Regions from separate parts of the Rhizobium sp. GCM10022189 genome, predicted to be linked through region 2. Evidence: riboswitches for the same ligand, from Rfam matches in the RefSeq annotation. Region 2 holds a riboswitch; each other region holds the start of a gene.
What was found. A riboswitch is a leader RNA that binds a small molecule or an ion and turns the genes downstream of it on or off. The one in region 2 is predicted to bind cobalamin.
Positions count from the first base shown of each region.

Region 1: another riboswitch for cobalamin. It lies ahead of bluB (5,6-dimethylbenzimidazole synthase); the one in region 2 lies ahead of nrdH (glutaredoxin-like protein NrdH).
Region 3: another riboswitch for cobalamin. It lies ahead of cobU (bifunctional adenosylcobinamide kinase/adenosylcobinamide-phosphate guanylyltransferase); the one in region 2 lies ahead of nrdH (glutaredoxin-like protein NrdH).

Region 1 is NZ_JBHSOR010000002.1:5,649-15,428, forward strand. It holds gene ACFPWW_RS00260 (DUF1003 domain-containing protein) at 1-151, opposite strand, end outside; gene ACFPWW_RS00265 (NAD+ synthase) at 353-2,032, shown strand; gene ACFPWW_RS00270 (TolB family protein) at 2,060-2,893, shown strand; gene ACFPWW_RS00275 (hypothetical protein) at 3,007-3,516, shown strand; gene ACFPWW_RS00280 (3-deoxy-7-phosphoheptulonate synthase) at 3,581-4,648, opposite strand; gene ACFPWW_RS00285 (MFS transporter) at 4,889-6,286, opposite strand; cobalamin riboswitch at 6,439-6,630, shown strand; gene bluB (5,6-dimethylbenzimidazole synthase) at 6,672-7,358, shown strand; gene ACFPWW_RS00295 (DUF2865 domain-containing protein) at 7,373-8,449, opposite strand; gene ACFPWW_RS00300 (ribonuclease H family protein) at 8,649-9,191, shown strand; gene ACFPWW_RS00305 (NADP-dependent malic enzyme) at 9,197-9,780, opposite strand, start outside.
Region 2 is NZ_JBHSOR010000004.1:73,031-82,810, forward strand. It holds gene metE (5-methyltetrahydropteroyltriglutamate--homocysteine S-methyltransferase) at 1-1,933, shown strand, start outside; cobalamin riboswitch at 2,109-2,336, shown strand; gene nrdH (glutaredoxin-like protein NrdH) at 2,599-2,820, shown strand; gene nrdI (class Ib ribonucleoside-diphosphate reductase assembly flavoprotein NrdI) at 2,834-3,247, shown strand; gene nrdE (class 1b ribonucleoside-diphosphate reductase subunit alpha) at 3,226-5,394, shown strand; gene nrdF (class 1b ribonucleoside-diphosphate reductase subunit beta) at 5,577-6,551, shown strand; gene ACFPWW_RS04820 (adenylate/guanylate cyclase domain-containing protein) at 6,656-7,879, shown strand; gene ACFPWW_RS04825 (LacI family transcriptional regulator) at 7,888-8,940, opposite strand; gene ACFPWW_RS04830 (ABC transporter substrate-binding protein) at 9,250-9,780, shown strand, end outside.
Region 3 is NZ_JBHSOR010000012.1:36,931-46,710, forward strand. It holds gene ACFPWW_RS09510 (substrate-binding domain-containing protein) at 1-681, shown strand, start outside; gene ACFPWW_RS09515 (hypothetical protein) at 715-867, opposite strand; gene ACFPWW_RS09520 (entericidin A/B family lipoprotein) at 803-958, shown strand; gene ACFPWW_RS09525 (hypothetical protein) at 965-1,315, opposite strand; gene ACFPWW_RS09530 (glycine betaine ABC transporter substrate-binding protein) at 1,349-2,347, opposite strand; gene ACFPWW_RS09535 (hypothetical protein) at 2,322-2,606, shown strand; gene ACFPWW_RS09540 (cobyric acid synthase) at 3,008-4,465, shown strand; gene ACFPWW_RS09545 (chloride channel protein) at 4,462-6,252, opposite strand; cobalamin riboswitch at 6,460-6,854, shown strand; gene cobU (bifunctional adenosylcobinamide kinase/adenosylcobinamide-phosphate guanylyltransferase) at 7,206-7,715, shown strand; gene cobW (cobalamin biosynthesis protein CobW) at 7,719-8,765, shown strand; partial or broken gene ACFPWW_RS09560 (cobaltochelatase subunit CobN) at 8,775-9,780, shown strand, end outside.

The sequences.
Region 1 (9,780 bases), on a different contig from region 2:
CGAAGGAGGCTTCGGCGGAAAAGGCGGCGTTGACGTCGGTGGAGATGATCCTGCGTTCGTGCGCCTTGGCGATCACGCGCTTTTCGATATCGCCGAGTTCGTCGGCCGGCTTGCCGAAATGCAGGTGGACGAAATTCGGAAGGTTATACATGGCATTGTCCCGGAAATGGATCGAATTGGCGCGCAGTATTCCGCCAATGCCGCAAATTGCAATGCGCATCGGCGTCGCGCAAGGCAAACGCAGGGATGGGTTCCGGCACCGGCGCCGCCTTCATCAAATTTTCGCCGCAGATCGCTACGGCTTTTCAAGCGGCTTATTGCGGTGCACGAAGGGGCGGATTAAATGAATGACATGACACAGGAAAACGCTCTCTCCCAGATCTTCAACATCGCCATCGCCCAGCTGAACCCCACGGTGGGCGATATCGCCGGAAACCTTGCCAAGGTGCGCGAGGCGCGCGCCGACGCGGCCCGGCAGGGCGCGCATCTGCTCATGATGACCGAGCTTTTCATCTCGGGCTATCCGCCTGAAGACCTGGTTCTCAAGCCGGCCTTCATCCGCGCCTGCTGGAAGGCCGTCGAAAGCCTGGCGGCCGATACGGCCGATGGCGGGCCGGGCATCGTCATCGGCTTTCCGCGCCAGGACGAGACGGGGCGTTACAATTCCGTCGCCGTGCTCGACGGCGGCAAGGTGATTGCGGTGCGCGACAAGATCGACCTGCCGAATTACGGCGAGTTCGACGAGAAGCGTGTCTTCGACCAGGGCGCGATGCCCGGTCCGGTGAATTTCCGCGGCGTGCGCATCGGCATCCCGATCTGCGAGGATATCTGGGGCGATCTCGGCGTGTGCGAGACGCTGGCCGAGAGCGGGGCGGAAATCCTGCTCGTGCCGAACGGCTCGCCCTATTATCGCGGCAAGGTCGATATCCGCCATCAGGTCGTGCTAAAGCAGGTGATCGAGACCGGCCTGCCGATGGTCTATGCCGCCCAGCTCGGCGGCCAGGACGAACTCGTCTTCGACGGCGCAAGTTTTGCCTTCAATGCCGACAGGTCGCTCGCCTTCCAGCTCAGCCAGTTCGAAGCGACGCTCGCCGTGACCACCTGGAAGCGCACGGAAAAAGGCTGGCATTGCTCGGAAGGGCCGATGGCGCGCGTTCCCGAGGGCGAAGAGGCCGATTACCGCGCCTGCCTGCTCGGCTTCCGCGACTATGTGAACAAGAACGGGTTCAGGAATGTCGTGCTCGGCCTTTCCGGCGGCATCGATTCGGCGATCTGCGCGGCGATCGCCGTCGACGCGCTCGGCGAAGAGCGGGTGCGCACGGTCATGCTGCCCTATCACTATACGTCCGAGGATTCGCTGAAGGACGCGGCCGATTGCGCCAAAGCGCTTGGCTGCCGCTACGACATCGTGCCGATCGAGGCGCCGGTGACGGGCTTTTCCTCGGCCTTGTCGAACCTTTTCGAGGGCACGAACAGCGGCATCACCGAGGAAAACCTGCAGAGCCGCGCACGCGGCGTCATCCTGATGGCGATCTCCAACAAGTTCGGCTCCATGGTGGTGACGACCGGCAACAAGTCGGAAATGTCGGTCGGCTACGCCACGCTCTACGGCGACATGAACGGCGGCTTCAACCCGATCAAGGACCTCTACAAGATGCAGGTCTATGCGCTCGCCCGCTGGCGCAACGAAAACGTGCCGCCGGATGCGCTCGGCCCTTCCGGCATGGTCATTCCGCAGAACATCATCGACAAGGCGCCGTCGGCCGAACTTCGCCCGGACCAGAAGGACCAGGATTCGCTGCCGCCCTATCCGGTGCTGGACGACATTCTCGAATGCCTGGTCGAGCGGGAAATGGCGGTCGAGGAAATCGTGGCGCGCGGCCATGATGTCGAGACGGTACACCGCGTCGAACATCTGCTCTATCTCGCGGAATACAAGCGCCGCCAGTCGGCGCCGGGCGTGAAGATCACCAAGAAGAATTTCGGCCGCGACCGGCGCTACCCGATCACCAACCGGTTCCGGGATCGCTGAGACGCTTCAAAAACCTGGGAGGGATGAATGCGCAGCTCAGTTGAAATCTACAATGTGCGGCGGGGCGAAAGCCGTGTCGTCTGGCAGACGGAAGCGCTGGTGGAGGCGCCGAATTTCTCGCGCGACGGGGCCTATCTGCTGATCAACGGCGACGGGCTGCTCTATCGCCTGCGGCTCGACGGCAGCGATCTGGTCGAGCGGGTCGATACCGGCTTTGCCGTCCATTGCAACAACGACCACGGCATTTCGCCGGATGGCGAGCAGATCGTCATTTCCGACAAGACCGAGTTCGGCAAGTCGGCGATCTATATCCTGCCGATCGAGGGCGGCAAGCCGCGGCTGATCACCAAGAACCTGCCGTCCTACTGGCACGGCTGGTCGCCCGACGGGCGCGAGCTTGCCTATTGCGGCATCCGCAACGACCTCTTCGATATCTACACGATCTCGGTCGATGGCGGCGAGGAGAAGCGGCTGACGCATGGCGAGGGCCGCAACGACGGGCCGGACTGGTCGGCGGACGGGCAGTGGATCTATTTCAATTCCAGCCGCACCGGGCTGATGCAGATCTGGCGCATCCACCCGGACGGCACGGGTCTTGAGCAGGTGACATCGGACAATTACGGCAACTGGTTTGCGCATCCGTCGCCCGACAACGACAAGGTACTGATCCTCTCCTACGACCCCGACGTTTTCGACCATCCGCGCGATCTCAACGTGCGCCTGCGCATGATGGACATGGACGGCGGCAACCTGACGGAGCTGTTCGAGCTGTTTGGCGGGCAGGGCACGATCAATGTGCCGAACTGGTCGCCAGATGGCGAGGAATTCGCCTACGTGCGTTATTTTCCGGCGAAGTCTTGAGGGGTGCGCACCACTACTTGATGATGGGGTGGTGGGCACTAGCGTTTCATTGCAACTTGACGTAACAAGCACATCGACGCGACACGATGGGCGCTAGGTTGAGGGATTTTTTAATGTCGAACTGGCTTTTCCCACCTGTGCCAGTTTTTTTTGCTCTCTTCGGCCTGTGGATGATTTACAGCGGCTGGGGCAAACACTGGTCTGTCGCCTTCTCGACCAATCTTGTGCTTCCCTATTTCTATGGGAACATTTTTGTCGCCAACTTCTCGAGAACACCAGCGTCCATGTTCATCGCCGTTTTCCTGACGATGATCCCCTGCCTGTGGGCAGCCTTCTACCTCGTGTTAAAGCTTAAGGTAGCGGTTTTGCGGAACGCGGAATTCTCTGATACGAAATCGTTTTTTAGAGCTGCCGGCTTTTTCTTGTCGGCAGCGATTGTCACCTATGCCGCCGCATTTGTCCCCTCGACATGCCAAAACGCAAAGTGTGAAACTGGTGTCAGCCTTTTTGGCCCGCTGGACTACTCTGTAGTGTGGGCGGTGTGTATGTGGAGCGGATCCCTTGCCTCCGGGTCGGTACTGCTTTTTTTCGACATCGTGAGACGGCGATTCAATTTTCGCTGACAGAATCGCCCACGTTTTGATTGAGGGCGGCGGGATATCTCCCGCCGCGCTTGGATAGTGCCACTCAGGCCGCAACAGCAGCCTTCCGCCGCTCGCGGACAGCCTTCGCCAAATCCTCAAGCACATCCACCGACATATCCCAGCCGATGCAGCCGTCGGTGATCGACTGGCCGTAGACCAGCGGCTTGCCGGGGACGAGGTCCTGGCGGCCGGCGACGAGGTTGCTCTCGATCATCATGCCCTTGATATGGTGGTTGCCGGCGACGATCTGGCCGGCGACGTCGCGGACGACCTTCGGCTGGTTCATCGGGTCCTTGTTGCTGTTGGCGTGGCTGGCGTCAATGAGGATGCGCGGATCGACGCCGAGCTTGATCGCCTCGGCGATGACGGCCTGGACGTCGGCAGCCTCGTAGTTCGGCCGCTTGCCGCCGCGCAGGATGATGTGGCAGTCCTCGTTGCCGCGGGTAGACGCAATCGCGGCCTGTCCGTCCTTGGTGACGGCCGGGAAATGGTGGGGCTGGGAGGCCGCGACGATCGCGTCGAGCGCGATGCGCGCGCCGCCGTCCGTGCCGTTCTTGAAGCCGATCGGGCAGGAGAGACCCGAGGCGAGCTGGCGGTGGATCTGGCTTTCGGTCGTGCGCGCGCCGATGGCGCCGTAGCTGACGAGATCGGCAATGTATTGCGGCGTGATCGTATCGAGGAATTCGCAGCCGGCCGGCAGGCCCATGGCGTTGATGTCGAGCAGCAGGCGGCGCGCGAGGCGCAGGCCTTCCTCGATGCGGTAGCTGCCGTCAAGATGCGGGTCGTTCATCAGGCCCTTCCAGCCGACGGTGGTGCGGGGCTTTTCGAAATAGACGCGCATGACGATTTCGAGATCGCCGGAGAGGCGTCGTCGCTGCTCGACGAGGCGGGAGGCGTATTCGCGGGCGGCTGCCGGATCGTGGATCGAGCAGGGGCCGATGATGACGAGCTGGCGGTCGTCCTTGCCCGTCAGGATATTGTGGATCGTATCGCGCGTGCCGGTCACGGTCTCGGTGACGGCGCGGTCGCGCGGGATTTCCGAGAGGATGTCGGCAGGCTTGGTCAGCGGGGTGATCTCGACGATGCGCAGATCATCAATGGTATCGGTCACGGTATGCTCTCCTGTTTGGTCATACCGTGCGGAACAAAAAAGCCGCCAGGTAGACTAGCGGCTGTTCGGGTTGTCGTCGCGTTAGTTTCGGTTACGCACAGACCCGCATCCGCTGGAAGCAGCGGTACGAATAAAATCGCGATGCGTAAACGGACGAAATCGACATGCCGCCTATGTAGACATGCGAATTGGAATTGTCACGCGGAATCTGTGAGGAAAAATGACGGGTCGGTGAAGTTTTCAGCGGCTTTCCGCCATTGCCTCTTCCGGATGCCGGTTCTTGCGGCGCCGCGTCGTCAGTTCCTCGCCGGCATTGGCGGGCAGGCGCAGGAAGGTGATGCAGGCAAGCGCCGAGATCGTCGCCACGATGAAGAAGGCGATGTGGAAATCGCCGACCGTGAGCCTGCCGCCATGGAAGCTTGCGGAGACTTCCAGGATCGTGCCGGCCACGGCAACGCCCATGGCCATGGAGATGCGCTGCGCCACGGCATTGATGGCGGTTGCCTGGCTGCTGTCCGCCTCGTCCACATCGCCGAAGGCCATGGCGTTGACGCCCGAGAAGGCCATGGAGCGCAGCAGGCCGCCGACGAGAAGACAGCCCATGATGACGTAGACAGGCGTTTCGGCGGTGAAGAAGCCGTTGATGCCCAGGAAGATCGCCGCCAGGAAGGTCGTCAGCGCGATGACGTTGCGGAAGCCGAAGGCATTGTAGGTGCGCGATGCCGCGAATTTCGAGCCCATGGAGCCGAGCGCGCTGACGAAGGTGATCGAGCCGGACTGCAGCGGCGTCAGCCCGAAACCGAGCTGCAGCATCAGCGGCAGGAGGAAGGGCAGCGCGCCAAGCCCCATGCGGAAATTCGAAGCGCCGAGAATCGCCGCCCGGAACATCGGATAACGGAACATTTTCGGATCGAGCAGCGGATGCGGCGTGCGTTTCGCGTGCACGAAATAGAGGATGCCGGAGAGGATGCCGACGGCGACGGTGACATAACCGTAGACGATGGGAACGGCCGGCAGGCTGATGACGGAAATGCCGAAGACGAAACCGGCAAAACCTATCCCTGAAAGGAAGAAGCCCGGAAAATCCATCGGCTTGGGGCTGCGCGGCTCGACCGCCGGCAGGAAGCGGGTGACGAGAGCAATGCCGATAATGCCGATCGGCACGTTGATCCAGAAGATCCAGTGCCAGCTCAGATAGGTGGTCAGGAAGCCGCCGATCGGCGGCCCCATGATCGGGCCGATGAGCGCCGGTATGGTCAGCCAGGCCATGGCATTCACCAGCTGGTGACGTGGCGTGCCGCGCACCAGCAGCAACCGGCCGACCGGCGTCATCATCGAGCCGCCGGCGCCCTGGATGAGGCGGGAGATCACGAAGGCGGCGATGGAATTGGAAAAGGCGCAGGCGACCGAGCCGACCATGAAGACGAAGATCGCCAGCCGGAAGACGTTGCGGGCGCCGAAGCGATCCGACATCCAGCCGCTGATCGGAATGAAGATCGCCAGCGCCACGAGGTAGCTCGTTACTGCAAGCTTGAGCGCGATCGGCGAGGTGCCGATATCGGCGGCAATGGCCGGCAGGCTGGTGGCAATCACGGTCGAATCCATCTGTTCCATGAACAGGGCGACCGCAAGGATCATCGGCGTTAGACGGGACACGGGCAACCGGAATGCAACGGGATGGGATTCGGCGCCTTCGGCACCGGTCGGATTCTGGCTTCCTTCTAGGCCAGCATTTTCGGCCTGTCCACGAAATCAATGTCGCAGCGGCTTGCCGTCGTGCCGTTTCCGCGCCATAGATCCGATTGTCAGGTGCCCGCCGTCACAGGCGGGAGAATCGGGAATCCGGTGCAAGACCGGAACGTGCCCAACGCTGTAAGGCCGACGCCCGCCGCTTCATGACGCCACTGGCCGCAGGGCCGGGAAGGCAGCGGCCGGGCGGATGACGCCGAGTCAGAAGACCGGCCTGGCAAGATAGACCTAACCCGCGCGGACGGCGGGCGGTTGCGTTGTTGGGGATTTGACGATGCGACCCATTGACGATGCCGTTTGCCCGGCATCCGGTTTTTCTGCGGCCGAACGCGAGGCCGTCTATCACGCAATCATGACGCGGCGCGACGTGCGCGGCGAGTTCCTGCCCGATCCCTTGCCGGACGACCTGATCAGGCGGCTTCTGACGGCCGCCCATCACGCGCCTTCGGTCGGCTTCATGCAGCCGTGGAATTTCGTTCTGGTCAAAAGCGCCGAGGTGAGGGCGCGGGTGCGCGACGCTTTCGTCAAGGCCAATGAAGAGGCCGCCCTGATGTTTGCGGCCGAACGGCGGCAGGCCTATCGCGCGCTGAAGCTCGAAGGAATCGTCGAGGCGCCGCTCGGCATCTGCGTCACCTGCGATCCCACCCGCAGCGGCAGCGTCGTGCTGGGGCGCACGCACAATCCGCGCATGGACAGCTATTCCACCGTCTGCGCCATCCAGAACCTGTGGCTTGCGGCACGAGCCGAAGGCGTCGGCATCGGCTGGGTCAGCATCTTTCGCGAGGGCGACCTGAAGCAGATTCTCGGCATACCCGATCATATCGAGGTCGTGGCCTGGCTCTGCGCCGGTTTCGTCGATCGGCTCTATGAAGAGCCGGAACTGGCGGTCAAGGGCTGGCGGCAGCGCCTGGCGCTGGAAGAGCTGGTCTTCCATGACGGCTGGGGGCAGGCGGCAGGCTAAGGCCGCGCCGTCTTTTACGGCTGCTGCTGCGGCTGCGGGCCTGACACGGCCGGATTGGCAAGATCGATCTTGCCCTGATCGCCGGCAAGGAATTGCGGGCCGACCTGGCGAACCTTGGTTGCCGGATCGTAGGGGCGATCCGGCACCTGCGCCTGCGGCGGCGTATTCGCGGCCTTCGGGGCCTCAGTGCGGATCGTGGTGATCGAGCCCTGCGGCTCGGGCGCCGGCGCGGAGACCGTCTGGCTCCGGCGCATTTCCTCGTAATAGGCCGTCAGGTTGCAGGAGCAGGCGGATTTTTCGCCGGGCGGGCGGGTCTTGTAGGCGAAGGCGTTCTTCATCGCGCCATAGGGCGCGCCCGTCGCCGTCGAGATCATGTTTGCGGCTTCGGTGCTGGAAATATCGCGATAGTAGAGTTCCGTCTCCACGCCGGGGCACATCTTGGCGCAGGTCGCGGCATCGCGGCCGAAATCGACCGAGGTGGCGTTGTTGCTGATCGGGAAGAAGCCGCCGTCGCAGGTGCGCACGCAGATGGTGCTGACGGGCGAGAGCATTTCGGCGCGCGGCAGGCCGTAGCGCTCACCGCCGCCGAGGGGAATGAACGTATCGCCGCGCATGGCCTGTTCCTCGATCGAGGGGGCCGGCGCATAGAGATCGCCCTGTGCGGGTTCGCTGAAACTCTCGCCGTTGCAGCCATTGTCTTCAAGCGCGGCCAGCAGGCCTTCGCGGGCCGGATCGACAGCGGACTGGCGCAACGCGTCGCGGCGGTCCTGCAGGTAGCGGATGTTGTCCACCATCTTTGCCTGCGCCTGTTCCAGCTCCTCGCAGAAGCCGGCATTCTCGCCGCCGACGACGACCATGCTGCCGGACGTGCAGCCGTAGCGGCGCAGATCGCCGCGCACCTTGCGCAATTCCAGATTCTGTTCGGCCAGCGCGCCCGCATATTGGCGCATCTCGGTGCCGTTGGCATTGCCGATCACCTGCGGCAGGTCGGCAAGACGCCCGCGCAGATCCTCGCAGATCGCATTGGTCTGCGCCTCTGCGGGAACCGCGAATGCCAGAAAGAAGACGAGATACAGGTTTCGGCGCTTCACGACGTCGTTCCGGAGTGAGAAAAAGCATCCATCGGCGAATTGCGGCTTCAATCCGCCGCGCTTTGTCTTAACGTATTTCCCTTAATAAGCTCGGATGAATTCCTAGCGCATTTTTGCGATCTTATCCAGAAGACCCGATGCTCCGTTTCCGCCGCTCCCGCAATCGCGCGGGGGCATCCGTGACAGCTAAACAGTTGATATGACAGATATCCCACGCGACATGCTCTCCCGCGCAGCCGCATCGGCAATGCCGCAGGGCAGACAGGGCCTTCACGTTTTCGTGGACGGCTGTTTCGAGCCCGGTTCCGGGCAGGGAGGATGGGCCTTCGTCGCCTACCGCGACGGCGCCGAAATCGCCGCCGGCTTCGGCGGCGCGGAGAATTCCGCCAATAACAGGATGGAACTGACCGCCGTGCTTGAGGCGGCGGCCTGGATCGGCGGCGCGGCGGCGGGCCTGCCGGCGCTGATCTGGTCCGATTCCGTCTACGCCGTCGAAGGCTGCAACCATTGGCGGGCGATCTGGCGGAACAACGGCTGGAAGAAGAGCAATCCCGGCGGCAAGGCCCGGAACCGGGCGATAGCGGATGCGGACCTCTGGAGGGCCGTCGATCTCAGGCTGTTGCAGAATCCGGCGATCGGCATTGCCTGGTGCAAGGGCCATTCCGGTATTGCCGGCAACGAGCGCGCCGACGAACTGTCGGATCGGGGACGCCGCTCGATAGGGCGTCCCCGACAGGCTTGACATGTTTAGGCCGGCTGCGAGGCCTCGACGACGGCCAGCGCCGCCATGTTGACGACGCCGCGCGAGGTGACTGACGGTGCCAGGATGTGGGCGGGCATGGCCGTGCCGAGCAGGATCGGGCCGACATGCAGGCCGTCGGTCATCGACTTGACGACGCCGAGCGTGATGTTGGCGGCATCGAGGTTCGGGAAGACCAGGAGGTTGGCTTCGTCATTGAGCGTCGTGTGCGGCATGACGCGGCGGCGCAGCTCCTCGGAGATCGCGCTTTCGCCGTGCATTTCGCCGTCGACCTCGAGATCGGGTGCTGCCTCGCGCACGAGCTGCAGCGCATTGCGCATCTTGGTGGCGCTTTCGGATTCGCGCGAGCCGAAGTTCGAATGCGAGACGAGGGCGGCGCGCGGGGTGATGCCGAAACGCTTGATTTCCTCCGCTGCCAGAACCGTCGCCTCGGCGATCTCTTCCGCCGTCGGGTTGAAGGTCACGTAGGTATCGGTAAAGAAGGTGGCGCCGCGCTGCGAGATCATCAGGCTGAGGGCGGAGAAATCGCGCACGTTCGGGCGCTTGCCGATGATCTGGCGCACGTCGCGCA
Region 2 (9,780 bases):
CGATACGAACTATCATTATATGGTGCCGGAACTCGGTCCCGATCAGTCCTTCTCACTGACAGCCAACAGGCCGCTCGATGCCTTCATCGAGGCGAAGACGCTCGGCATCCATACACGTCCTGTCATTCTCGGTCCGGTCACGTTCCTGAAACTCGCCAAGGGAAGCGCGGAAGATTTTGCGCCGATCAGCCTGCTGGAACGCCTGCTGCCGGTCTATGCAAGGGTGCTTGCGGAACTCAGCGCCGCCGGGGCCGACTGGGTACAGATCGACGAACCGTGCCTCGTGCTGGATCTCTCGGGAGAAGAGCAGGCGGCCCTGAACCATGCCTACCGGGCACTGCACGAACTGGTGCCGAACCTGAAGATCATGCTCACCACCTATTTCGGCGCAATCGGCGACAATCTGCCGACGGCGCTTGCGTTGCCGGTCGCGGGGCTGCATGTCGATCTCGTTCGCGCTCCGCAGCAGATCGACGCGCTTCTCAAGGCGCCCGACGGCCTGGTGTTGTCGCTTGGCGTCATCGACGGGCGCAACATCTGGAGGGCGGACCTCGCTGCGATCCTGCAGAAGATTGAACCGCTGGTCCGGCATTTCGGTGCCGACCGGCTGCAGATCGCGCCCTCCTGCTCGCTGCTGCATGTGCCGATCGATCTGGAACTGGAGACCGGGCTTGATGGTGAGCTGAGATCGTGGCTCGCCTTCGCGACCCAGAAACTGGACGAAATTGCAGCGCTCGGCAATGCCGGCAAGGCTTCCGGAGCGATTGCGGCCGCCTCGCAGGCCGTCGCCTCGCGGGCTCGATCCGCGCGCGTGCATGACCAGAAAGTCAGGCAGCGCGTCGGCGCGATCGATGCGGCGATGAAGACACGCGGCAGTGCCTTTGCCGAGCGGACAGGCCTGCAGGAGCGTAAACTTCGGCTGCCGCTCTTTCCGACGACGACGATCGGCTCCTTCCCGCAGACGTCGGACGTGCGAAAATCCCGCTCGGCCTTCACCAGGGGCACGATCAGCGAGACAGAGTACAATGCCTTCCTGAAAAAGGAGACCGAAGCGGCGATCCGCTGGCAGGAAGAGATCGGCCTCGACGTGCTCGTCCACGGCGAATTCGAGCGTAACGACATGGTGCAGTATTTCGGCGAGCAGCTTTCCGGTTTCGCCTTCACACAGCATGCCTGGGTGCAGAGCTACGGCTCGCGCTATGTCCGCCCGCCCATCATCTTCGGCGACGTCTTCCGCCCCGCACCGATGACGGTGGAATGGTGGCGTTATGCGCAATCGCTGACGCAAAAGCCGGTCAAGGGCATGCTGACCGGGCCGGTGACGATCCTCAACTGGTCCTTCGTGCGCGACGATCTCTCGCGTGCCGATGTCAGTCGGCAGATCGCGCTCGCGATCCGTGACGAGGTGCTCGATCTCGAACGGGCCGGCGCGGCGATGATCCAGATCGACGAGGCCGCCCTTCGCGAAGGCCTGCCGCTGCGCAAGGCCGATTGGAAGACCTATCTCGACTGGGCTGTCGAAAGTTTTCGCCTGTGCTCATCCGGCGTATCGGACGAAACGCAGATCCACACGCATATGTGCTATTCGGAGTTCAACCAGATCATCGATGCGATTGCGGCGATGGATGCCGACGTGATCTCGATCGAGACCTCACGGTCGAAGATGGAACTGCTGGAGGCCTTCCGCAGCTACAAATATCCGAACGAGATCGGCCCTGGCGTCTACGACATCCATTCGCCCCGCGTTCCCGAAGTCGAGGAGATGACCGAACTCCTGACGCTGGCGCGCCGGCGTCTGACGGACGGGCAGCTCTGGATCAATCCGGATTGCGGATTGAAGACGCGCAAGTGGGAAGAGGTTCGCCCGGCGCTCGTCAACATGGTCGCTGCCGCAAGGCTGCTGCGTGGGGCGGCAGCATCGACCCACTCCTGAGCGTCCAACTGATTCCCGGAAGCCGGCGATCTGCCGGCTTCCACCCGCAAGCCCTCCTCCGCAGCCTGCTTTATTTAAGCATCCATTAACCACGTTTTTCACAGGAATGCAGCGATTTCAAACATGCCGTAACGCGATGCGCAAACCATCCGTTGACGCAAACCGGGATTCGCGTACTATATCTAGTGTTCAAGGTTCCTTCGATTCGTGAGGGTCGAGGGCTAAGACGGGAATACGGTGCGTTTCGCCATGACGGCGCGACAAGGCCGGAGCTGCCCCCGCAACTGTAAGCGGCGAGCAACTGTCCGATTTCAGGTCACTGAGGCATGAAGCTTTGGGAAGGCTGGGGGCAGGGTGCTTCGACCCGCGAGCCAGGAGACCTGCCTTGAACGAGATGTCCACGGGCGGGGTGTCCGGAAGGTCGCGTAGATGTCAGGCGGAGAAATCCGCATCCGTTGCGCTGCCCCCGAACGTCCGCATGAACACTTCGGGGTTGAAGTCATGTCGAGAGCATCAAAACCGCCGCCTGCGCAGATCCTGCGGGGAAGAGTGTTCGGCGTGTAATACGCCCATTTGCCAGATCCATATCAAGCGTTGCCTCGGACGCCGCAAGGCGCCCGATCCCAGTATTGCGTCCGGAATCCATTGACATCACGAGGAACATGATGAGCGTTACCGTTTACAGCAAGCCTGCCTGCGTACAGTGCACCGCTACCTACCGCGCCCTCGACCGTCTGGGCGTCGACTATCAGATCATCGATATTTCCGAGGATGCCGACGCGCTCGATCGCGTGCGCGGCATGGGCTACATGCAGGTCCCGGTCGTCGTTGCCGGCGACAGCCACTGGGCGGGTTTCCGTCCCGACATGATCAGCGCGCTCTCCTGAGCGGAGAGGAGCGATGGGCCTGATCGTCTATTTTTCCAGCCGGTCCGAGAATACCCATCGTTTCGTCGAGAAGCTGGGACTGCGCGCGGCGCGCATTCCCCTCGGCGCTGAAGACATCCACGTTCACGAACCCTATGTGCTGATCTCGCCCACCTATTGCGGCGACGGGGCCCCGGGAATCGTGAAGGGAGCCGTGCCCAAGCAGGTGATCCGCTTCCTCAACGACGCGGAAAACCGCTCCAACATCCGCGGCGTGATTGCTGCGGGCAACAGCAATTTCGGCGAGACCTACGGGCTTGCCGGCGACGTGATCTCGCAGAAGTGCCGGGTGCCGTATCTCTACCGGTTCGAGCTTCTGGGAACTGCCGAGGATGTCGCCAATGTCAAAAACGGGATGGGACGATTTTGGACACGGGAACAAGCCTGACGCGGGATGCGGGCGCAAAGCCGCTGAAGGCGGCCGAAGCGCTGGACTACCACGCGCTGAACGCGATGCTGAACCTCTATGACGATGAGGGAAAGATCCAGCTCGACAAGGACCGCATGGCGGCCAAGCAGTATTTCCTGCAGCATGTGAACCAGAACACGGTGTTCTTCCACAATCTTCGGGAGAAGCTCGATTATCTCGTAACCGAAGGCTATTACGAGCAGGACGTGCTCGACCAGTATTCCTTCAATTTCGTGCGTGACCTGTTCGACCAGGCCTATGCCAAGAAGTTCCGTTTTCCGACCTTCCTTGGCGCCTTCAAATATTACACCAGCTATACGCTGAAGACTTTCGACGGCAAGCGCTACCTGGAGCGTTATGAAGACCGTATCTGCATGGTGGCGCTGACGCTGGCCGGGGGCAACGAGCAGCTCGCCCGCGATCTGGTCGAAGAGATCATCAGCGGCCGTTTCCAGCCGGCAACGCCGACCTTCCTCAATGCCGGCAAGAAACAGCGCGGCGAGCTCGTCTCGTGCTTCCTGCTGCGCGTCGAAGACAATATGGAATCGATCGGCCGCTCCATCAATTCCGCACTGCAGCTTTCCAAGCGCGGCGGCGGCGTGGCGCTGTCCTTGACGAACATCCGCGAGGCTGGTGCGCCGATCAAGCAGATCGAGAACCAGTCCTCCGGCATTATTCCCGTCATGAAGCTGCTGGAAGACAGTTTCTCCTATGCCAACCAGCTCGGTGCGCGGCAGGGGGCGGGCGCCGTCTATCTCAACGCGCATCACCCCGATATCATGCGCTTCCTCGATACCAAGCGTGAGAATGCCGACGAGAAGATCCGCATCAAGACGCTGTCGCTCGGCGTCGTTGTGCCCGACATCACCTTCGAGCTCGCCAGGAACAACGAGGATATGTACCTCTTCTCGCCCTATGACGTGGAGCGGGTCTATGGCGTGCCCTTCACCGAAATCTCGGTGACGGAGAAGTATCGCGAGATGGTGGCGGATGCCCGTATCACCAAGAAGAAGATCAAGGCGCGCGAATTCTTCCAGGTGATCGCCGAGATCCAGTTCGAGAGCGGCTATCCCTACATCATGTTCGAAGACACGGTGAACCGGGCAAACCCGATCGACGGCCGCATCACCATGAGCAATCTCTGCTCGGAAATCCTGCAGGTGAGCGAGGCGAGCACGTTTAACGACGACCTGTCCTACAAGCATCTCGGCAAGGATATTTCCTGCAATCTCGGCTCGCTCAACATTGCCATGGCGATGGATTCATCCGATTTCGGCAAGACGATCGAGACCTCGATCCGGGCGCTGACGGCCGTTTCCGACATGAGCCATATTTCCTCGGTTCCGTCGATCGAAAAGGGCAATGACGACAGCCACGCCATCGGCCTGGGACAGATGAACCTGCACGGATATCTCGCCCGCGAGCGCATCCACTACGGTTCGGAAGAGGGCGTCGATTTCACCAATATCTATTTCTACACGGTGACCTATCACGCGCTGCGCGCCTCCAACCGCCTGGCGGTCGAGCGTGGTTCAAGCTTCAAGGGCTTCGAGAAGTCGAAATATGCCTCGGGCGACTATTTCGACAAATATACCGAGCAGGAATGGAAGCCGGCGACCGAGAAGGTGCAGGCGCTGTTTGACGGCGCCGGCATTCATATTCCGACGCGGGAAGACTGGCTGGAGCTGAAGAAGGCCGTCATGGCCTCCGGGCTCTATAACCAGAACCTGCAGGCCGTGCCGCCGACGGGCTCGATCTCCTACATCAACCACTCGACCTCCTCGATCCACCCGATCGTGTCGAAGATCGAGATCCGCAAGGAAGGCAAGATCGGCCGCGTCTATTATCCCGCGCCGTTCATGACCAACGACAATCTCGACTATTACGAGGACGCCTACGAGATCGGACCGGAGAAGATCATCGATACCTACGCGGCGGCCACCCAGCATGTCGACCAGGGCCTGTCGCTGACGTTGTTCTTCCGCGATACGGCAACGACGCGCGACATCAACCGCGCCCAGATCTATGCCTGGAAGAAGGGCATCAAGACGATCTACTACGTCCGCCTTCGCCAGATGGCGCTGTCCGGCACCGAGGTGCAGGGCTGCGTGTCTTGTACGCTTTGATTTGATTTCCGGCTCTGGGCCGAGAGTTTCGAGCCCGTGGCCCCCTCATTCGCCTGCCGGCACCTTCTCCCGATGGGCAGAAGAAACAAGCGGCTTGCACGGCGTCCCCCTCCCCCAGCGGGGAGAGGGCAGGGTGAGGGGGCCACGAACTCCAACAGATTTTGTCGAGGAAAGACAGACTAATGAACATGGCCTTCAAACCCGCCTCCCGCGTGCGCGCCATCAACTGGAACCGTATCGAGGACGACAAGGATCTCGAAGTCTGGAACCGCCTCACCGGCAATTTCTGGCTGCCGGAAAAAGTGCCGCTGTCGAACGACATTCCCTCCTGGGCGACGCTGACGGCGGCTGAGCAGCAGCTGACGATCCGCGTCTTCACCGGGTTGACGCTGCTCGACACGATCCAGAACGGCGTCGGCGCGGTCAAGCTGATGGCCGATGCGGCAACCCCGCATGAGGAGGCGGTGCTCTCCAACATCTCCTTCATGGAGGCGGTGCATGCGCGCTCCTATTCCTCGATCTTCTCGACGCTCTGCCTGACGCCCGATGTCGACGATGCCTATCGCTGGTCGGAGGAGAACGAGTTCCTGCAGCGCAAGGCGGCGCTGATCATGGAGCATTATGCGTCCGGCGATGCGCTCAGGAAGAAGGTTGCGAGCGTCTTCCTCGAAAGCTTCCTTTTCTATTCCGGCTTCTATCTGCCGATGTACTGGTCGAGCCGCGCCAAGCTCACCAATACGGCGGACATGATCCGGCTCATTATCCGCGACGAGGCCGTGCACGGCTATTATATCGGCTACAAGTTCCAGCGCGGCCTGGAAAAACTCTCCGAAGAGCGCCGGCAGGAGATCAAGGATTTTGCCTTCGACCTGCTGCTCGAACTCTACGACAACGAGGCGAAATATACGGAAGCGCTCTATGACGGCGTCGGGCTGAGCGAGGACGTCAAGAAGTTCCTGCACTACAATGCCAACAAGGCGCTGATGAACCTTGGTTACGAGGCGCTGTTTCCGGCCGAGGCCTGCAAGGTCAATCCGGCGATCCTGTCGGCGCTGTCGCCCAATGCGGACGAGAACCACGACTTCTTCTCGGGCTCAGGCTCGTCCTATGTCATCGGCAAGGCTGTCGCCACCGAAGACGAAGACTGGGATTTCTAGGGATTAACCGTACGTAGCCCCTTATCATCCGGCCCGCTATCGCCCACATTCAGCGCGAGCAGAGATTCTGTTTTCGGTTTGATGTGGCGTAGCGGGAGTTTTCGATGAAGTCTTCTTTCAAAAGGGCGGATGCGTCCGGCGAAGCTGCCGAGGGCGTCTGGCCGATCCGCCGGCGCCGGATCCTCGACTGGCTGGTCAACGAGACACGCGGCGAGCGCTTCATCGACAATATCCTGGTGGAAATGTGCGAGAGGCTCCTGGCGGCCGGTGTGCCGGTGACGCGCTCGAGCCTGCATTTTCGTACCAATCACCCGCAATGGATCGGTGCCCGCATCCTGTGGACGAAAGGGATGAAGGAGGCAAAGATCAACACTTTTGCCTATGGCGTGGAAAAGACGCCGCAGTTCCTGAACAGCCCGGTTAACGAGATCCACAACGGCGCGGGCGAGGTGCGGATGAACCTCGAACGCGACGGGGAGCAATATACCTATCCGCTCTATCAGGAGCTGCGGGACGGCGGGTTTACCGAATATATCGCCTGGCCTGTCGAGCATACGTTCGACAAGCGCCACATCGTCACCTTCTCCACCAACAAGCCCGGCGGCTTTGACGACGATCACATCGATTTCCTGCGCGACCTGCTGCCGGCCCTGACGCTCGTCAGCGAAATCAGGCTGAAGAACATCATGGCACGCACGATGTTGCAGACCTATGTGGGGCCGCACGCGAGCGAACAGATTCTTTCCGGCGTTACGACGCGCGGCAGCGGCATGACGGTGGGGGCGGCGATCATGATCTGCGACCTGCGCGACTTTACGAGCATTTCCGATCTTTGGCCGCGCGACGATGTCATTCAACTGCTCAACGATTATTTCGATGCCATATCCGATCCGATCGAGCGCAACGGCGGCGAAATCCTCAAATTCATGGGCGATGGACTGCTGGCTATCTTTCCGCTGACAAAGCCGACGGCCTGCAACGATCTTCTGAGCGCGATCCGCGGCGGCCAGGCGGCGATGGCGCGGCTGAACAAGAGGCTGCGGCGCGCGGGCCGCGATCCGCTGCGTTACGGCGTCGGCGTGCATGTCGGCGATGTCATGTACGGCAATATCGGATCACGCCGGCGGCTGGACTTCACCGTTATCGGCCCGGCGGTCAACATCGCCTCGCGGCTCGAAAGCCTGACGAAGGAGGTCAAGCGGCCTGTACTGCTGTCGCGCGCTTTCGTCGAGATGGCGAGCTGCGACGAAGAGATGGACGATCTCGGCACCTTCCCGTTGCGCGGGCTCGGCGAGCCGGTCGACGTCTTCGCCTTCCGGGACACTTGAAGGCACGCTCAGGCGAGCGGAAAGTTGATTTGCGGCGGCAGCAGCAGGCTGTCGTTTTCGGCTGCCGGATTGCCGATGCGCTGAAGAAGCATCCGGCCGAGATGTTCGCCGGCCTCGACCAGATCCTCGTAGATCGTGTCGATCTTCGGCTGAAGGTGCGTCAGGAGATGGGACGTCTCCTTGGCGACGATATCGTAATCTTCGGCCAGGACGCGGCCGGCATCGCCCATCGCGCTGACGAGCGCCAGCGCGGAAACCTCGCCCGGACAGACAAAACCGTCGGGAACGTCAGGGGCGGCGGCGCGCGCGCGGAAAAAATCCCTCAGCTCGTTGGCCGGCGAATCGAGCGTGACGGCCTCCGATATTTCGTAGGCGACGCCTGCCTCGCGCACGGCGGTCATGAAGCCGTGAAGGATGTGCTGGCTGAAGGTCAGGCGTTTCGGGGGCATGACGACCGTGACCTTCTTCCTGCCCTTGGCGATCAGGCGCCGGGTGGCTTCATAGGCGAAGGCGTAATTGTCGTAATCGACATAAGGGTGCGGCGTCGAAAATTCGGTGCGCCCGTGGGAAACGAAAGGGAAGCCCACCTCCTGCAGCATCCGCACGCGCGCATCGAAGGGCTCCGTGCGCGTGAAGATCAGGCCGTCGGCGAAATTGTTGCGGACGATATATTCCGCCGCTTCGAGATCGGTCGTCGACAGGAAATTCGGGGCAACGACGAGGTGGTAGGACGTTTCTTTCAGCACCTTGGCGATGCCGTACATGATGGCGGTGCCGAAACCGACGACTTCCTGGTGCGGATCGAGAAGGATGCTGATGACATTGGTGCGGCCCGTCTTGAGGCGCTGGGCGGCGCGGTCGGGCAGGTAGCCGATCTCGCGGGCAATGCGGTGGACGCGCTCGCGCGTCTCGACCGATATCTGCGGCGCATCGCTCAAGGCGCGCGAAACCGTCGTCACCGCAAGACCGGTCAAGGTCGCGATCGTGCGCAAAGTCGGCTTGCCGCGTCTTTGCGCGGCGTCCGGATTTTCACCGCGTTGCAGTTGGGACGATTCGGTCACTGAGGACATTCCGTGCTGGATCGCGGCTACAATAACACGATGAAACCGGCGCGCAATCAATCAATGCAAACGATTTAAATTTTTACGATTTCTTAGCTCTTCCGAAAAAATCAAATAAAATCAATAATTATTTGACTAATCATATTTTTCTCGGGAGTCGAGGAAGGACTTGACGCGGCTGCGTTTATAACGTTTTAAATTGTCAACCGCGCTGGGAGGCGCGGTCTGGTGCCTGACCGCCCTTGCGGCGGACAGCATCGGGGCGGCTGAGGCGGATCTCGCTGCCCATTCACGAACGGGAGGATATTCATGCGCAAGTTTTTGAGCTCGGCAGCCCTTGCTGTCGTGATGATGGCGGGCTTCGGCAGCGCTCATGCGGCCGACGTCAAGGAAGTCCAGATGCTGCACTGGTGGACGTCGGGCGGGGAAGCCGCGGCGCTCAACGTGCTGAAGGGCGACCTTGCCAAGGAAGGCTATGCCTGGAAGGACGTTCCGGTCGCCGGCGGCGGCGGCGATGCGGCCATGACCGCGCTGAAGGCGATGGTTGCGGCCGGTACCTATCCGACCGCTTCGCAGATGCTCGGCTACACCGTGCTCGACTATGCCCAGGCCGGCGTCATGGGCGACCTGACCGAGACGGCGAAGAAGGAAGGCTGGGACAAATCCGTTCCGGCCGCGCTGCAGAAGTTCTCCGTCTATGACGGCAAGTGGGTCGCAGCACCGGTCAACGTCCACTCCGTCAACTGGCTGTGGATCAACAAGTCCGTCATGGACAAGATCGGCGGTACGCAGCCGAAGACCTTCGACGACCTGATCGCGCTGCTCGACAAGGCGAAGGCA
Region 3 (9,780 bases), on a different contig from region 2:
ATCCGGCTTTTTGGCGCCATCGCGGTCCGGCCCGCGGTGCTTGCCGTTCTGCCCCGGTTCGAAACGGCCACGGGGTTGAAGGTCGCGGTGCGGTGGGAACTCAATCCGGCCGTCCGGCGGCAGATCGAAGCCGGCGAGCCGTTCGATCTCGTCATCACCAATCCGAACCACGTTGCGGATCTGACCGCGCTCGGAAAGGTGCGGGCGGGAAGCCAGGTCGCCTTCGGCCGCATTGCAATGGGCGTGGCGGCCAGAGCGGGCAGCCGGCCGCTCGACATCGGCTCCGTCACCGCGTTCAAACAGGCCCTGGCGGGCGCCCGGTCGATCGCCTATGCCTTTGACGGAACCAGCGGCGGCTATTTTTCCGGCCTCCTGGAGCGCCTGGGGATGGAAGACGAGGTGAAACCCAAGCTGGTGCCGACCGAGGGAGGGCAGACGGTGGCGGCCGTCGGCCGCGGGCAGTCCGAACTCGGGGTGGTTCCGATAACGTCCATCCTTGCCGCCGCTCCCGAAATCATGCTCGTCGGCAGGTTTCCGGCGGAACTGCAGAGCTATATCGACTTTGCCATCGGCATCGGCGCCGATGCGGGCGATGCGGAGGCAGCCGGGCGGCTGTCGGCATTTCTGGCGTCGGCCGCCATCGACGAGGCGCTGGCCGCGAAGGGCTTCGAGCGCGGCTGAACGGCAAGCGCCGGTGGCCTGGAGGAAAGGCTTTCAGCCGGTGAACTTTTCGCTCACGAATGCGTTATCCCGCCCGGGCGGCATCCGCCGTTCGGGTTGATTTAAAAAAGGGATTTCACACATGACGACCACGGGTAAAATCGCATCCGCCTTGATGATCCTTCTTGCGCTGTCTTCCTGCGCCAACACGATCCGCGGCATGGGCAGGGACACAGCGAATGCCGTCAATGCAACGCAGGATGCCGGCCGTAGCGTCGATCGCGCAGCGAAGAGGTAATTGTTTTCAGATTTTTGATGCCGGATAGGCTTTTTCGAGACCGCCGGATCGGGTCAGCCCGGTCCGGAACGCCGCATAGGCGGGGTGCTGGCTGGAACGGGCCGCCTCCATGAGCCTGATCTGCAGCCGGGCGGGCGCGGCTTCGCCGATCCACTTGCCAAGCGTTTCGAGCTTCAGCGAATTGAGAAGACGCGCGGAGGAGGCGAGATCGAGATGGCGATGCAGGCCGTCGAGCAGGTTGTCGTCCTGAGCCGGATTTTCCATCAGCAGCGACAGGTAGGATTTGTCGGTTTGCGAAAGCGCCGCGAGTTTTTCCGCGACGGTATCGCGATCGGGGAAGGGCACCGTGCCAGTCATAGCGAATCGTCCAGTCCTTGTTGTCGGGACGGTTTATAGACTGGCCTTGACCTTCTCGGCTACATCGGCCGGAACCCAGCGGCTCCAGAGTTCCTCGTAATTCTCCAGGAAATAGAGGGCTGCGTCCTCGTCGTCCTCGCCGTTTTCATCCTTCCAGGCCAGGACCTGGCTGATCGTTTCGTTGTCCCAGCTGCGGATCTTCAGGTAGTTCATGACCGGGCCGGCACGGTCGGCAAAAGCCCTGGTCGTCAGCGTGAAGGCCTGCGACACCGGATAGGCGTTCACCTTGGGATCGGCGCAATGCGGCACCGAGGTGCAGGCGTCCCATTCGGCCTGATCGTGCGGCACGCCGAAGCCGAGCTGCTTCATGTCGTATTTGCCGAGAACCGATGTCGGCGACCAGTAATAGCCCAGCCAGCCGACCTTGTTGTCGAAGGCGCGGGCAATGGAATCGTCGAAATCGTCGGGGCTGCGGCTGTTCACCAGCGTAAAACCCAGCTTGTCGGCGCCGAGCGCCCGGAAGAGGTTGCTGGTCGAGATCTGGCAGGCCCATTCTCCCGGGCAATTGTAGACCGCGGCATGCGAGGGATCGTCGGTATCGGGAAAGAGTTCGGGATGTTTGAGCGCATCCTGCACGGAACGGATATCCGGGTTGGCGTCGGCGATGAATTTCGGGATGTACCAGCCCTCGACCGCGCCGTCGGCCAGAATTTCGGCGCCCTTGACCAGCCGGCCGGCGCTGATGGCGGCATCGAGCTGCGGCTTGACGGCCTTCACCCAGAATTCCGAGGCGATATCGGGCGTGCCGCTGTCGTTCATGGAGGCGAAGGTGGGCAGCGTATCGCCGTCGACGATGGTGACGGAGCAGCCGTAGCCCTTTTCCAGGATGAATTTGTCGAAGCTCGCGGCAATGGCGGCGGAGCCCCAGCGCATCTCGGCAATCGAGACCTTGCCGCATCCGGCGGCCTGCGCCTCCGACATTCCGGCATACAGGCAGACGGCAAGAATGAACGACGTGAAAAATGTCTTCATTATACTTCCCCGGAATTTTCATGTGATCGAACGCGCATGCACCGGGCAATCAGCCGACAAATCTCTCCGCCGCTTCAGGGTGCCAACCGCCCGGCCGCAACTGGCTCTGCCGGGCTTTCCTGTCTGCGGCGCCGTTCGTCTCGCTTTCCGGCGGCTCGTCGCTGGCCATTTCTATCGATGGCTGATTATGAGCAAACCTATTGATTTGCGAGAAGAAATCAACTCTCTTTTCCGTGTAGGTCACGAACTAAATTATTGAATCCGAAGAATTTATACAGGCGCTCGGACGGAGGCGGCCGCATGTGCCGCCGGGCGAAATTCCCCCTGCGCGGCGCCGGCCGAAAGCGGTTCCGGCAGCAGAAAATTCGAAAAAGTTCAAAAAAGGTCGAAATTCGCCTCCCGGCGGGCGTTCACTAACCATCCGGTAAGAATGTGCCGTTATCTGTTGATGCGCGGCGGGGGACAACCGCTGCTTTTCCGGATCAGGTATTGCGTCCCGGAAAAAGCGAGCTTCATTGCGTATTGGTGAAGGCGCCAGCGTTTTTCGGCAAACCGCGTAGGGCCATGGCCCGATCGCGGTTTTCGCATTTCAGGCCCTCTGTTGACCTGGGATCGGCCCGCATTGTAGGCCTGCCGGAAATGCTTCACGGACAGGGGCCAATGACCAGAGCCATCATGCTGCAGGGAACCGGCTCGGATGTCGGCAAGACGGTGCTGGTGGCGGGGCTTTGCCGGCTGGCGGCCAATCGCGGCCTGAAGGTCAGGCCCTTCAAGCCGCAGAACATGTCGAACAACGCGGCCGTTTCCGACGACGGCGGGGAGATCGGCCGGGCGCAATGGCTGCAGTCGCTCGCGGCCCGCACGCCGTCTTCCGTGCACATGAACCCGGTGCTGCTCAAGCCGCAATCCGAAAACGGCAGCCAGATCATCGTGCAGGGCAAGGTGTTCGGGCAGGCGAGGGCGCGCGACTACCAGCGGCTGAAGCCGCAGCTCGTCGCTTCCGTGCTGGAAAGCTACGGCAAGGTCTGCGAAGGGGCCGAGCTCGTCATCGTCGAGGGGGCGGGTTCGCCGGCCGAAATCAATCTGCGGGCCGGCGATATCGCCAATATGGGCTTTGCGACGCGCGCAAACGTGCCCGTCGTGCTTGTCGGCGATATCGACCGCGGCGGCGTGATCGCCTCGCTCGTCGGCACCCATGCGATCCTTCCGGAAGAGGATCGCCGGATGATTTCGGGCTATATCATCAACAAGTTCCGCGGCGATGTCAGCCTGTTCGACGACGGGATCGCCTCGATCGGGCAATTCACCGGCTGGCCCTGTTTTGGCGTCGTGCCCTGGCTGACGGCGGCCGGCAGGCTGCCGGCGGAGGATTCCGTCGTGCTGGAGCGGCTGGCGAGGGGACGCGCCGGAGCGCTGAAGATTGCCGTGCCGGTGCTGCCGCGCATTGCCAATTTCGACGATCTCGACCCGCTGCGCGCCGAGCCCGATCTCGAACTCGTCTTCGTGCGGCCGGGCGAGCGGCTGCCTGCCGATGCGGGGCTCGTCATCCTGCCGGGCTCGAAATCGACCATTGCCGATCTGGCCGATCTGAGGGCGCAGGGATGGGACCGCGAGATCGGCGCCCATGTCCGGCGCGGCGGAAGGGTGATCGGCATCTGCGGCGGCTACCAGATGCTGGGCCGGCGGGTGCGCGATCCGCTCGGCATCGAGGGAGCGGCAAGCGAGATCGAGGGACTTGGGCTGCTCGATGTCGAAACGGACATGGCGCCGGAAAAGACGGTGCGCAACAGCCGCGCGCATTCGGCCGAATATGACGTGCCGCTGTCGGGCTATCAGATCCATCTCGGCGTAACGTCCGGGGCCGATTGCGAGCGGCCGGCGGCCATCGTCGACGACGAGCCGGATGGCGCGGTTTCGGCGGACGGGCGCATCATGGGCACCTATCTGCACGGACTGTTCGGCTCCGATGCCTACCGGGCGCGGCTGCTCGCAAGCTTCGGGCTTGCGGGCGAGCGGACCAATTATCGCGAAAGCGTCGACCGGGCGCTGGACGAGGTTGCCGCCGAGCTGGAGCGTCATCTCGACGCCGGTTTTCTTTCGGATCTCGTTGGCAGCTAGATCTCGCCCGAGACCTCGCGGCGGCGGCGGTCGAGCTCTTCGCTGTAGCGGCGCAGCGTATGGCTTTCGCTGAGCTGGCCGATCACCTTGCGCTCGATGAGGTTGTTGACGACGGCGAGCGCTTCGCTTTCCGTCTTGTCGAAGATCGCGGCGGCCTGTTTGGCGTTCATCTGCGGCTGCAGGAAATCGTTCCTGTAGCGGATGAAATCGGCAAGCTTCTGGCCCTCGTCCTGCGTGCTCGTCGGATTGGCGTAAACCTCCGGAACCAGCACGAGGCCGGCATATTTGTCGTGGTCGTCGACGAGGATGACGCGCTGCGTCGAGCCGATCGGGAAGGCCTGCCTGAACTCGTCGAGGGTGAGGCTGTTTTTCGCTTTCTTCACGTCCGAGCGCATCAGCCTGTCGACGGTGAGGTTGCGGATCCAGCCGACGTCGTGGGCGCTGCGGATGCTTTCGCCGCGCAGATGGAAGCGCCACGTGGCGAAGGAATAGCCGAAGGTGGTGCGCACCACGAGCGAGGAGGTGATGACGGCGGCGAGCACCAGGGCGGTGATCGGAAAGTCGCCGGTGATTTCCAGCGCCAGGAAGGTCATGGTCAGCGGCCCGCCGATGACGGCAACGGCAAGCGAACTCATGCCGACCACGGCATAGATGACGGGCGTCAGCGTCGCATCGGCGAAATAGGGGGCGCAATAGGCGAAGAGCTTGCCGAGCAGCGCGCCCATGAAGAGCGAGGCGAAGAACAGGCCGCCCCTGAAGCCGGAGCCGATGGAGACGGCGGAGGCCACCGATTTCAGCAGGAAGAGGCCGATGAGGGCCGGGATGGTCACCTCATGGGCAAGGTTGAGGTGCAGCGCCCCGTGGCCGGCGGCAAGCACCTGCGGCGAGACCAGCGCCAGCAGGCCGACGATGATGCCGCCGAGCGCCGGGCGGAAGGGCAGCGCGATGGAACTCTTGCGCGCCAGTTCCTCGACGAAGGAGACGCCCTGCATGATGAGAATGCCGATGCCGGCGCAGAAGGCGCCAAGCGCGATGGCCGGCACGTAATCGGCCGGCTGGACGGCGCCGAAGCTGCCGACGTCGATGACGAAATCGCTGCCGGCCAGCAGCCGCGCGACCAGCGTGGCGACGAGGGCCGCGACGACGACGGGTGTCAGCGAGACGATCGTGTAGGTGCCGACGATCAGCTCGAAGGCGTAGAAGGCACCCGTCAGCGGCGCGTTGAAGGCGGCGGCGATGGCGCCGGCCGCGCCGCAGCCGACGAGAACGCGCAGATCGGCGCGGCGCAGCTGCAGCTTCAGGCCGAACTTCGAGGCGATGCCGGCGGCAAGCTGCGTGTAGCCGGCCTCCAGCCCCACGGACGCGCCGAAGCCGTTGGACACGAGATTCTGGACGGCGACGAGGATGCTGTCGGTCAGCGACAGGCGGCCGCCATGCAGCGCGTTGGCCTCGATCGGATCGACCATCGGCTTCTTGCGCCATCTGGCGAGGATGAAGATCAGCAGGCCGAGGAGGGCGCCGCCGGCAATCGGGGCGGTCATCAGCAGGAACTTGCTGTCGATCTGCGAGGCGCTGAGCCTTGCCGTCCCGTCAATGCCGAAGATCAGCCTGTGCATCTGTTCCGAGACATAGCTCATGGCCGTGACCGCAAGCCCCGAGGCGATGCCGACGAGCGCGCCGGCAAAGACCATGCCCATTTCGCTGTGGCGCACGAGCGCCCGCAGGCGTCCCAAATCGAAAATGGTGGTGAGGGGCCGGAAACGGCGGATATCCATTCGGGAGAGCATCATGGGGAAACTAGGCGGCATGAGTGGGGGTCAAGGGCGGAGCCGGCATCCGCATGAGCGGCAATTGCGGCAAAATACCGGCTGGGCGGTAAAGTTTTTATGACGTAAGTTTTTGAATAAACTCGATAATCTTGGTAGTGTAAGTCGAGATGAACGGCTTTGGCACATCGGCCGGCAATTGACACGGGGATTGCGCGCGCCTAACCATGAAACCACATAATGGATGGTTCCGGATCGGCTTGCGCCTTCCGGATGAAAAGGGAATGTGACGGGGCGGACCCAAGCCGGGCGCCTTCATCACAGCCGACCCCGCGACTGTAGAGCAGTCAGGGTCTTCCGTCCGGCATGTGCGCCGCTGCGCCGACGGCCTCGCATTCCGCGGGCGGGCAAGGCGGAGCAGGTGCCGGAAAAGCCACTGGAAATGCATCGTGATCAGCCGGGGCAGGACGCCTCTATTTCTACGAATCGTCCGCCTTTTCACGACAGGCAGCCGGGAAGGCGAGGCGGATCCGCTGGCACGATCAGGGGCGACCTGCAGAGGTCGCCCCGGTCGGGGCCGATAGCTGCGAGCCAGGAGACCTGCCATCCGTGCCGGGCATAATGCCCAATCTGGGTATCTTGCCCGCTGCCAGCACGGAGGTTGTCTTGGCTGAAGAATGCGATTCGGCGCTGCCTCGTGTGGTGAGATGTGGGGGTGGTGTTTCGACGCCCGTCGGTAATGGGGTTCTGGCGCCTGACGGTGGTAGGCCCCTGGCGCGCGCTTTCCTCTCCTCCCTCATTCCTGTGCTTGTCACAGGAATCCAGCCACGGCGCGTCTGCGCCGTGAATGAATCTATGCCATCGTTGAACGAGTCTCTCGTGCCCAAGGACTTGGGCACGCTGGATTCCTGTGACAAGCACAGGAATGAGGGGAGGAGAGAGGGGCACGCCCTCTCTCCCAGGGCAGCATTATCATGACCGCCACCTTCATCCTCGGCGGCGCCCGTTCCGGCAAATCCCGCTTCGCCGAAAATCTCGTCACCGCAAGCGGCCTCGAGCGCCATTACGTCGCCACCGGCCGCGCCTGGGACGACGAGATGCAGGCGCGCATCGACCAGCACAGGGCCGATCGCGGCCCCGCCTGGACCACGCATGAGGAGCCGCTCGATCTTGCCGAGCGGCTTGCCGCCATCGACGGCGAGGGCCGGGCGGTCCTCGTCGATTGCCTGACGCTGTGGCTGACCAACCTGATGATGGAGGGGGGCGATATCGCCGCCCGGTCGGCCGCGCTTGCCGCCTTCCTGCCGCGGGCAAAGGCGCGGCTCGTCATCGTTTCCAATGAAGTCGGCCTCGGCATCGTGCCGGAGAACCGCATGGCGCGCGAGTTTCGCGACCATGCCGGACGGCTGCACCAGATGATCGCGGCGCAAGCCGACGACGTTTATTTCATCGCGGCCGGACTGCCGCTGAAAATGAAGGGTTAGACCATGCAGCAGAAAATTCCCGCAACCGTCATCACCGGCTTTCTCGGCGCCGGCAAGACGACCATGATCCGCAACCTGCTCACCAATGCCGGCGGCAGGAAGATCGCGCTCATCATCAACGAGTTCGGCGATCTCGGCGTCGACGGCGACGTGCTGAAGGGCTGCGGGGCGGAGAATTGCACCGAGGACGACATTATCGAGCTGACCAACGGCTGCATCTGCTGCACGGTGGCCGACGATTTCATCCCGACCATGACGAAGCTTCTGGAGCGCGACCAGCGCCCGGACCATATCGTCATCGAAACCTCGGGCCTTGCCCTGCCGCAGCCGCTCGTCGCCGCCTTCAACTGGCCTGACATCCGCAGCGAAGTGACCGTCGACGGCGTCATCACCGTGGTCGATAGCGCGGCGGTTGCCGCCGGGCGTTTTGCCGACGACCACGATGCCGTCGACGCGCGCCGCGCGGCGGACGAATCGCTCGATCACGAAAGCCCGATCGAGGAACTGTTCGAGGACCAGCTGACCTGCGCCGACCTGATCGTGCTCAACAAGACCGATCTGATCGATGCCGACGGGCTTGGCCGCGTGAAGAGCGAAGTCGCCTCGCGCATCGCCCGCAAGCCCGTGATGATCGAGGCCAGGAACGGCGAGGTGCCGGCCGGCGTGCTGCTCGGCCTCGGCATCGGCACGGAAGACGATATCGGCAACCGCAAGTCCCATCACGAGCTGGAGCATGAGGACGGCGCGCCGCACGACCATGACGAATTTGACAGTTTCGTCGTCGAGCTCGGTGCCGTCCCGGATGCGGCCGGCTTCGTCGAGAAGCTGAAGGGCATCATCGCCGAACATGACGTGCTGCGCCTGAAGGGCTTCGTCGATGTTTCCGGCAAGCCGATGCGCCTGCAGCTGCAGGCCGTGGGGGCGCGCGTCGACCAGTATTTCGACCGCGCCTGGGCGCCGGGTGAAACGCGCAATACACGCCTCGTCGTCATCGGCCTGCACGAGATGGACCAGGACGCGGTGCGCAAGGCGATCGAAGCGCTCGTCTGAGGATATTGAATGCATCTGCTTCTCGCCCAGCAGGGAACGATCAGCGACGGGGACGAGGCGATCGACCTCGGCCAGTCGCCGGGCGATATCCTGTTCCTGTCGGCCGCCGATACCGAGCTTGCGGCGGTTGCCGCGGCGCATGCCGGCGGGGCGGGCTATTCCCTGAGGCTTGCGAGCCTGATGAGCCTGAAACATCCGATGTCGGTCGATACCTATGTGGAACGCACGGCGCGGCATGCGAAGCTCATCATCGTGCGGGCGCTCGGCGGGGCGAGCTATTTTCACTATGCGCTGGAGGCGCTGCATGCGGCCGCCGCACGCAGCGGGGCGCTGATTGCGGTGCTGCCGGGCGACAGCAGGCCGGATGCGGGGCTGACGCCGTTTTCGAACGTGGCGCTGGAGGATCTGAACGCGCTCTGGGCCTATCTGATCGAGGGCGGGGATGCCAATGCGCGGGGCTTTCTCGCCTATGCGGCGGCGATGCTTTCGGGCGAGGAGAAGCCGGCGCCGGCCGCGCCGCTGATGAAGGCGGGGATCTGGTGGCCGGGGCGGGGGCTGGTTGGGGTTGAGGAGTGGAAGGAGTTTACCGGTTCGGTCTTCGCCCCAGCGGGGAGAAGATGCCCGACAGGGCAGATGAGGGGGGCGAGCGACGCAAGGAGTGAGCAACAGGAACACGATGCAGACGTTTGTGGGGTGGCCCCCTCATCCGACCCTTCGGGCCACCGACCGGGGTCGAGCCGCGGGTCTCGACCCGTCCTTCGGACCCCCGACGGGGAGAAGGGACGGTCGTTGCCCATCGTCGCCATCGCCTTCTACCGCGCCCTCGTGCAGAGCGGCGAAACCCGCCCCGTCGAAGCCCTGATCGAAGCCCTGCAGGCGCAGGGCCTGCGGCCGCTGCCGGTCTTTGCCTACAGCCTCAAGGACCCCATCTCCAAAGGTATCCTCGAATCTATCTTCGCCGAGCTCAAACCCGACGTCGTCATCAACACGACAGGCTTTGCCGTCTCTGCACCCG